Linked DNA regions of Catenulispora sp. GP43. The protein of the gene in region 2 interacts with the protein of the main gene of each other region in a pairwise test. Links are inferred from orthologs where the notes say so. Each region holds a gene or a part of one and is shown on either strand. Other genes may lie near its edges.

The links.
Region 1: the proteins of panC (region 2) and ABH926_RS20540 interact in binary tests that used the Escherichia coli proteins (3 or more experiments, as listed by UniProt). The link is inferred for Catenulispora sp. GP43 from one-to-one orthologs.

What each region holds. Positions count from the first base shown.
Region 1 is NZ_JBGCCT010000009.1:256,189-259,361, forward strand. Bases 230-3,089 are described here. They hold ABH926_RS20540 (NUDIX domain-containing protein), read right to left. Parts: upstream 1,982-3,089; coding sequence 1,478-1,981; downstream 230-1,477. Other genes in these bases: ABH926_RS20535 (bifunctional [glutamine synthetase] adenylyltransferase/[glutamine synthetase]-adenylyl-L-tyrosine phosphorylase), read right to left, coding at 230-1,375; ABH926_RS20545 (RNA polymerase sigma factor), read left to right, coding at 2,175-2,723; ABH926_RS20550 (hypothetical protein), read left to right, coding at 2,720-2,989; ABH926_RS20555 (maleylpyruvate isomerase family mycothiol-dependent enzyme), read right to left, coding at 2,980-3,089. Also shown: more of ABH926_RS20535, read right to left, coding at 1-229; more of ABH926_RS20555, read right to left, coding at 3,090-3,173.
Region 2 is NZ_JBGCCT010000028.1:107,075-110,353, forward strand. Bases 104-3,069 are described here. They hold panC (pantoate--beta-alanine ligase), read right to left. Parts: upstream 2,037-3,069; coding sequence 1,170-2,036; downstream 104-1,169. Other genes in these bases: ABH926_RS40385 (L-aspartate oxidase), read right to left, coding at 104-712; panD (aspartate 1-decarboxylase), read right to left, coding at 751-1,170; ABH926_RS40400 (Rossmann-like and DUF2520 domain-containing protein), read right to left, coding at 2,033-2,920. Outside these bases: more of ABH926_RS40385, read right to left, coding at 1-103; ABH926_RS40405 (aromatic acid exporter family protein), read left to right, coding at 3,085-3,279. UniProt on the Escherichia coli protein: Catalyzes the condensation of pantoate with beta-alanine in an ATP-dependent reaction via a pantoyl-adenylate intermediate.

The DNA.
Region 1 (3,173 bases), on a different replicon or contig from region 2:
GCAGCGTGTGCGTGCGCCGGAGCCGGTGGATCTGCAGGCGGTGCTCCAAAGTGCGCAGGAAGCGATAGGCGTCGGCCAGCGCGCTCGCGTCGGTGCGGCCCACGTATCCACCTGCGGAAAGAGCCGCCAGCGACTCCAGCGTCCCGCGCTTGCGCAGGGCCTCGTCGGTGGGCCCGTGCACCAGCTGCAGCAGCTGCACGGCGAACTCGATGTCGCGCAGTCCGCCGGATCCGAGCTTCAGTTCCCGCTCGGCCTCCTTGGCCGGGATGTGGGCGATCACACGCCGCCGCATCGCCTGGACGTCCGCGACGAACCCGTCGCGCCGCGAGGCCGCCCACACCATCGGCGTGACGGCCTCGACGTACTCGGCGCCGAGGTCCGGATCGCCGGCGGCGGCGCGCGCCTTGAGCAGCGCCTGGAACTCCCAGGTCTTGGCCCAGCGCTCGTAGTAGGCGATGTGGCTGGCCAGCGAGCGCACCAGCGGGCCGTTCTTGCCCTCGGGGCGCAGGTTCGCGTCGACCTGCCAGATCGCGCCCTCGGAGGTGGTGTCGGAGCAGACCCGCATCATCGTCGCGGCCAGCTGCGTGGCGGTGCGCAGGGCCAGGTGCTCCTCGTCGGGGTCGGTCCCGTCGGGAGCGGCGGCGACGAACACCACGTCGACGTCGCTGACGTAGTTGAGCTCCCGGGCGCCGCACTTGCCCATCGCGATGACCGCCAGGCGCGCCGGCGGGGAATCCTCGGGAAGTTCCGCTCGGGCCACCGCCAGGGCCGCCTCCAGGGTGGCGGTGGCGAGGTCCGACAAGTCGGCGGCCGTTTGGTCGTACGTCGCGGTGGCGTCGTCCTTCCGGGAGGCGCCGATGTCCCGCGCGGCGATGCCCAGCAGGGCGTCCCGGTAGGCGACGCGCAGGGCGTCGCGCGCGGGGATCCCGGCCAGGGCGGCCACCGGGTCGGCCGCCGCGGCGTCGGCCCCGACAGACTCCAGCATCAGCGCGCGGAACGCCGGAGCCAGGTCCTCGACGTCGAACTCGACGAGCCCGTGCCAGGCCTCCGGGTGCCGCTCCAGGTGCTCCCCGAGCGCCACACTGACCCCGAGAACGCCGAGCAGCCGGTCCTGGAAGGGTTTGGCCGAGGCCAGGGTGGCGGCCAGCTTCTCGGCGTCGCCGGCGGCCGCCAGCAGCCGTCCGGTGGCGGCCAGGGCCTGGTCGGGGTCGGCGGTGCGACCCAGCGCCTCCAGGAACAGCGGGTCGCCGCGCAGCTCGCCCAGCGGCGCCTCGGCGAGGGTCTCGAGGGCGGATTCGGGATCGGTGAAGCCGAGCCTGACCAGTCGCGAGCGTGCCGACTCCGGTTCCCGGCCTAGTGCCGCCGTCTGTGCCACCCGGCCCAATCTAGCCGACCGCGATCGCGACCGGCGCGCGGCGTCCGGCGGCCGGTCGCGTCATCGCCCGGCGGGGCTGTTCAGGGCACGATCACGCCGCGGTCAGTCGGCCTCGCGGCGCAGCCTGCGGTAGAAGAACAAGCTGTCCGGACAGAATTCGTTCTGCTCGATGCTCTCGGCGAGCTCGGCCTCGGTGAGGAAGCCGAACCACTCGACCTCCTCGGCCTGCGGGACCACCGGGCCGGTGACGGTCGCGGTGTAGACCGAGCCCCACTGCGGCACCTTGTCGTGGTCGAAACGCCACTTGCCCACCGGCCGCAGCACGATGTTGCGCTGCCCGACCTCCTCGCCGGCCTCCCGGCGCGCGGCCTGGTCGTAGGACTCGCCGGCGGGGACCATGCCGGCCACGAACATGTCGTAGTACTGGGGGAAGACGCGCTTGGCGGCGGCCCGCCGGTGCACCAGGATCCGGCCGGCGTTGTCCCGGAACAGGATCTCGACACTGCGGTGGCGCAGGTTCTTGTCGGTGAGTTCGCCGCGGCGCACGATCCGCAGGATCCGGTCGCTCTCGTCCACTTCGTAGACGAGTTCTTCGTCGGGGTTCACCCGGCCATCAAAGCATGGACGACCGGGATGAATCCTTCCCGGGGGCACGCGCCTCTTATCGGGCAGCCGGCCTTGAGCCGGCCACCGGAAAGGGAGAGGACACCGAGGATGATGTGGGCAGCGGTGGGAGTCGTGGCGGCGGTGCTGGTGTGCGCGTGCACCATGTCGCTGATGCGGAAGCGGGGTCGGACACGTGGGTGACACGGCGGCGGCCTGGCCGGGCGAACAGCTGGTGCGGGCGGCGCAGGACGGCGACGCGGAGGCGGTCCGGGCCCTGGTGTCGGGGTCGTACCCGCACGTCCTGAGGTTCGCCAAGACCCTGTGCGCGACCCCCCAGGACGCGGAGGACGCGGCGCAGGAGGCACTGATCATCCTGTACAGCCGCATCGGGATGCTGCGGGCCACGGCGGCGCTGGGGTCGTGGATGTTCCGGATCGTGCGCAACGAGTGCCTGCGCCGGGCCCGGGGTGCCTGGCGCACCGGGCCGTGGGCCGGCGAGCCGGTCTGCGCGCCGACCGAGGACGACGTGCTGGCCCGGCTGGAGGCCGAGGCGGTGGTCGGGGCGATCGTGGCGCTGCCGGAGGACCTGCGCAGGGTGCTGATCATGCGGGACGTGCAGGGGTGGTCGGGACGCGCGGTCGCGCTGGAGCTGGGGCTGAGCGTGGCGGCGATGAAGTCGCGGCTGCACCGGGCGCGGGCTCAGGTGCGGGCGGCGCTGGTGGCGGGGGGGAGCGGAGCATGAGTAGCCAGTTCGCCGGTTCCTCCCTCCCCCGCCACTTGGCCCGCGGCCTGATCGGCTTCGGCTCGATGGCCGCCGGCCCGGCGCTGCTCCCGGTCCTGGGCCTGGCCGCGCTGCTCCTGGTCCCGGCCGGGCTGGTGGCACTGCGGGGCTGCCCGATGTGCTGGACCATGGGCCTGCTCCAGACCCTGTCGGCGGGCCGGGTGCGCCGTGAGTGCGTCGACGGACGCTGCGAGCTGCGGGGGCCGGGCCGTGCGGATCAGGGGTGAGCGAACAGGCGTGCGATCACCGGCCCGAGCCACGGTTTGCGGCCCAGGGAGATCATGCGGCCGGCGGCGATCTGGCGGGCCAGGGAGGTGCGGCCGCTCGCGGTGAGGACGAAGGCCGCCGGCTCGACCCAGATGTGGCAGTCCGTGCGGCCCGGCGGCGGGTCGCGGTGCGTCCGGACCAGGG
Region 2 (3,279 bases):
CGACCTCGGCGCCGGCGCGCAGCGCCAGCGCGACGCCGTCCCCGGTCGCGACCGAGGGGTTCGTGGTGGCGTCGAAGACGTGGCCCATGCCGCCGGTGGCCAGCACCACGGCCTTGGCGTGGACCGCGCCGACGCCGTCGCGCGCGCCCTCGCCCATGACGTGCAGCGTGACGCCCGCGGCGCCGCCGTGCTCGTCCTTGAGCAGGTCCAGGACCAGCGCGTGGTCGATGACCTCGATCTCGCCGATGGTGTGCTCCAGCGCCGCGATCAGCGCGCGGGAGACCTCCTTGCCGGTGGCGTCGCCGCCGGCGTGCGCGATGCGGCGGGCCAGATGCCCGCCCTCGCGGCCGAGCGCTATGGCGCCGTCGGCGGTCTTGTCGAACTCCGCGCCCAGGGCGATCAGCCGGCGGACCGCCGCCGGGCCCTCGGTCACCAGGACCCGCACCGCGTCCTCGTCGCAGACCCCCGCGCCGGCCACCAGCGTGTCCTGCAGGTGCGCCTCCGGACTGTCCCCGACGCCGAGCGCCGCGGCGATGCCGCCCTGTGCCCAGCGCGTCGAGCCGTCCTGCAGGCGGGCCTTCGTCACCAGCAGCACGCTGCCGGCCTGCCGCGCGGCCAGTGCCGCCGTGATGCCGGCCACGCCGGATCCGACCACGACGGTGTCCGCGTAAGCCCGCCAACCCGGGTGGGGCGCCCTCAGCCGCTGGACCATGTCATCTACCCCTCACGTACCGGTACCCCGGTACCCCGTCAATTCGCGGTGACGTCGCCCCGGCTCAGTACCTGTGAGCCCGGCACCGGCTCGGCCGGGTCCGCCCCGAGGGCGACGATCCGGTTCTCGGTGTCGACGTGCACCACCTTCGGCTGAAGACTACGCGCCTCCGCGTCGTCCACCTGCATGTAGGAGATCAGGATGACCAGGTCCCCGGGGTGCACCAGACGCGCCGCGGCGCCGTTGATGCCGATCACGCCGGTCCCCCGCTGCCCGGGTATGACGTAGGTCTCAAGGCGGGCGCCGTTGTCGATGTCGACGATCGCGACCTGCTCGCCGGGCAGCAGGTCCGCGGCGTCCATCAGGTCCTCGTCGATCGTCACCGAGCCCACGTAGTGCAGATCGGCCTGGGTGACCGTGGCACGGTGGATCTTGGACTTCAACATCGTGCGGTGCATCAGCGGGCTCCGTGGGTGGTGAGGGTGAGGGGGAGGTTGTCGATGAGGCGGGTGGTGCCGACGCGCGCCGCCACCGCGAGCACGGCCTGTCCGGTGAACGCCGGCGGGACCTCAGAGAAGTCCCGCGGGTCGACGAGTGCGAGGTAGTCCACAGCCAGCCCGCCGGCGGCGCCGGCGGGCTCCAGGACCGCGTTCGCGGCGTCCCGCACCGCGTCGGCGCCCTCCGCGGCATTCTCCTGTCCGGCGAACAGTGCGCGCGACAGCGCGAGCGCTGTAGTGCGCTCCTCAGGGCTGAGGTAGCGGTTGCGGCTGGACTTGGCCAGGCCGTCGTCGTCCCGGACCGTGGGGACGCCGACGATCTCGACCGGCATGTTCAGGTCCAGCACCATGCGGCGCACCAGGGCGAGCTGCTGTGCGTCCTTCTGCCCGAAGAACGCCATGTGCGGGTCCGTCAGGTTGAGCAGCTTGTTCACGATGGTCAGGACACCGGTGAAGAAGCCGGGGCGGAACGCACCCTCCAGCACCTCTCCCATCGGCCCGGGGGTGACCTTCACGATCGGCTGGCCGCCCGGGTAGACCTCCTCCACGGCGGGCGCATAGACGACGTCCACTCCGGCTTCCGCGCAGAGCTTCAGGTCGTCGTCGAGCGTCCGCGGGTAGCGGTCGAAGTCCTCGTTCGGACCGAACTGCAGCGGGTTCACGAAGACCGTGGCGACCACCAGGTCGCAGTCGTGGCGGGCCTTCTTCAGAAGCTCCAGGTGCCCCTCATGGAGCGCCCCCATAGTCATGACCACTCCGCGCTTCCCATTGGCGAAGCCGTCGAGGAAGGGCTGAAGTTCGGCGCGGGTGTGGACGAGCGCTGTCATGCGTCTGACTCCTTGTTCAGAACTCCGAGCAGGGGTTCGGCTTTCTCGGCGGAGAGCAGTCCGGATGCCATCGCGCGGTCCGCGGTGAGGCGGCCCAGGGCGCGGTAGCCGCGGGCGGCCTGCGGGTCCCGCTCGGCCAGCACCTCCAGGTGCGCGGCCACGGTCCCGGCATCGCCGCGCGCCACCGGTCCGGTCAGCGCCAGGTCGCCGGAGCGCAGGGCGTTGTCCAGCGCGGCGCCGAGCAGCGGGCCGAGCATGCGGCCCGGTTCCCGGACGCCGGCCGCGGCGAGCAGGTCCTGGGCCTGCGCGACCAGAGTGACCAGGTAGTTCGAGCCGTACGCGAGGGCCGCGTGATACAGCGGCCGCGCCTCCTCCTCGATCCACTCCGGCTCCCCGCCCATCTCCACCACCAGCGCCTCGGCGATGGGACGGAGCGGGTCCGGGGCGGTCACCCCGAAGGAGCACCCGGCCAGCCGCGCGACATCCACCTCGGTGCCGGTGAAGGTCATCGCCGGGTGCAACGCCAGCGGCAGCGCTCCGGCGCGGGTGGCGGCGTCCAGGACGGTGTAGCCGAAGCGGCCGGAGGTGTGCGCCAGTATCGTGCCGGGCTTGATCGAACCGGTCGCCACCAGGCCCTCGACCAGCCCCGGCAGGGCGTCGTCGGGGACGGTGAGCAGCACCAGGTCGGCGGCGGCCAGCACCTCTTGGGCGGGCACCAGCGGAACGCCGGGCAGGAGTTTGTCGGCTCGGCGCACCGACTGCTCGGAGACGCTGGAGGCGGCGACCACGCGATGGCCGGCGCGCTGTAAGGCGGCGCCGAGGGCCGAGCCGACGCGGCCGGTGCCTACGACCCCGACCGCCAGGCGGGACTCTGCGGAATCCATGGGCTCCCGTTATCTTTCTACGATCCAGTCCGCTGGGGGTACCAGTCGTATCAAAATGATGGCGCGATCAGGGTATCCCGTCACTCGCGTCGCAGTCATCATGCCCGATCTCACATAGGCACCGCCTAGCACTCCCACCCCAGCTGGTCTGCCATGATTCCCCCATGCCACGCTCCACGGACTCGGTCGGCGAGTTCACCAGGGAGGTGCTCGACCGTGGCCACACCACCTTGCGCTCCGGGATCGAGCACTCGGTACGCGTGCTTCAGCTGCACGGCGTACGGCACTGGTACCGCCGCGAACGTGAAGCGTTCATACAAACACTCAAGACAGCTCTGGCCTGTGCGGTGGCCTGGGAG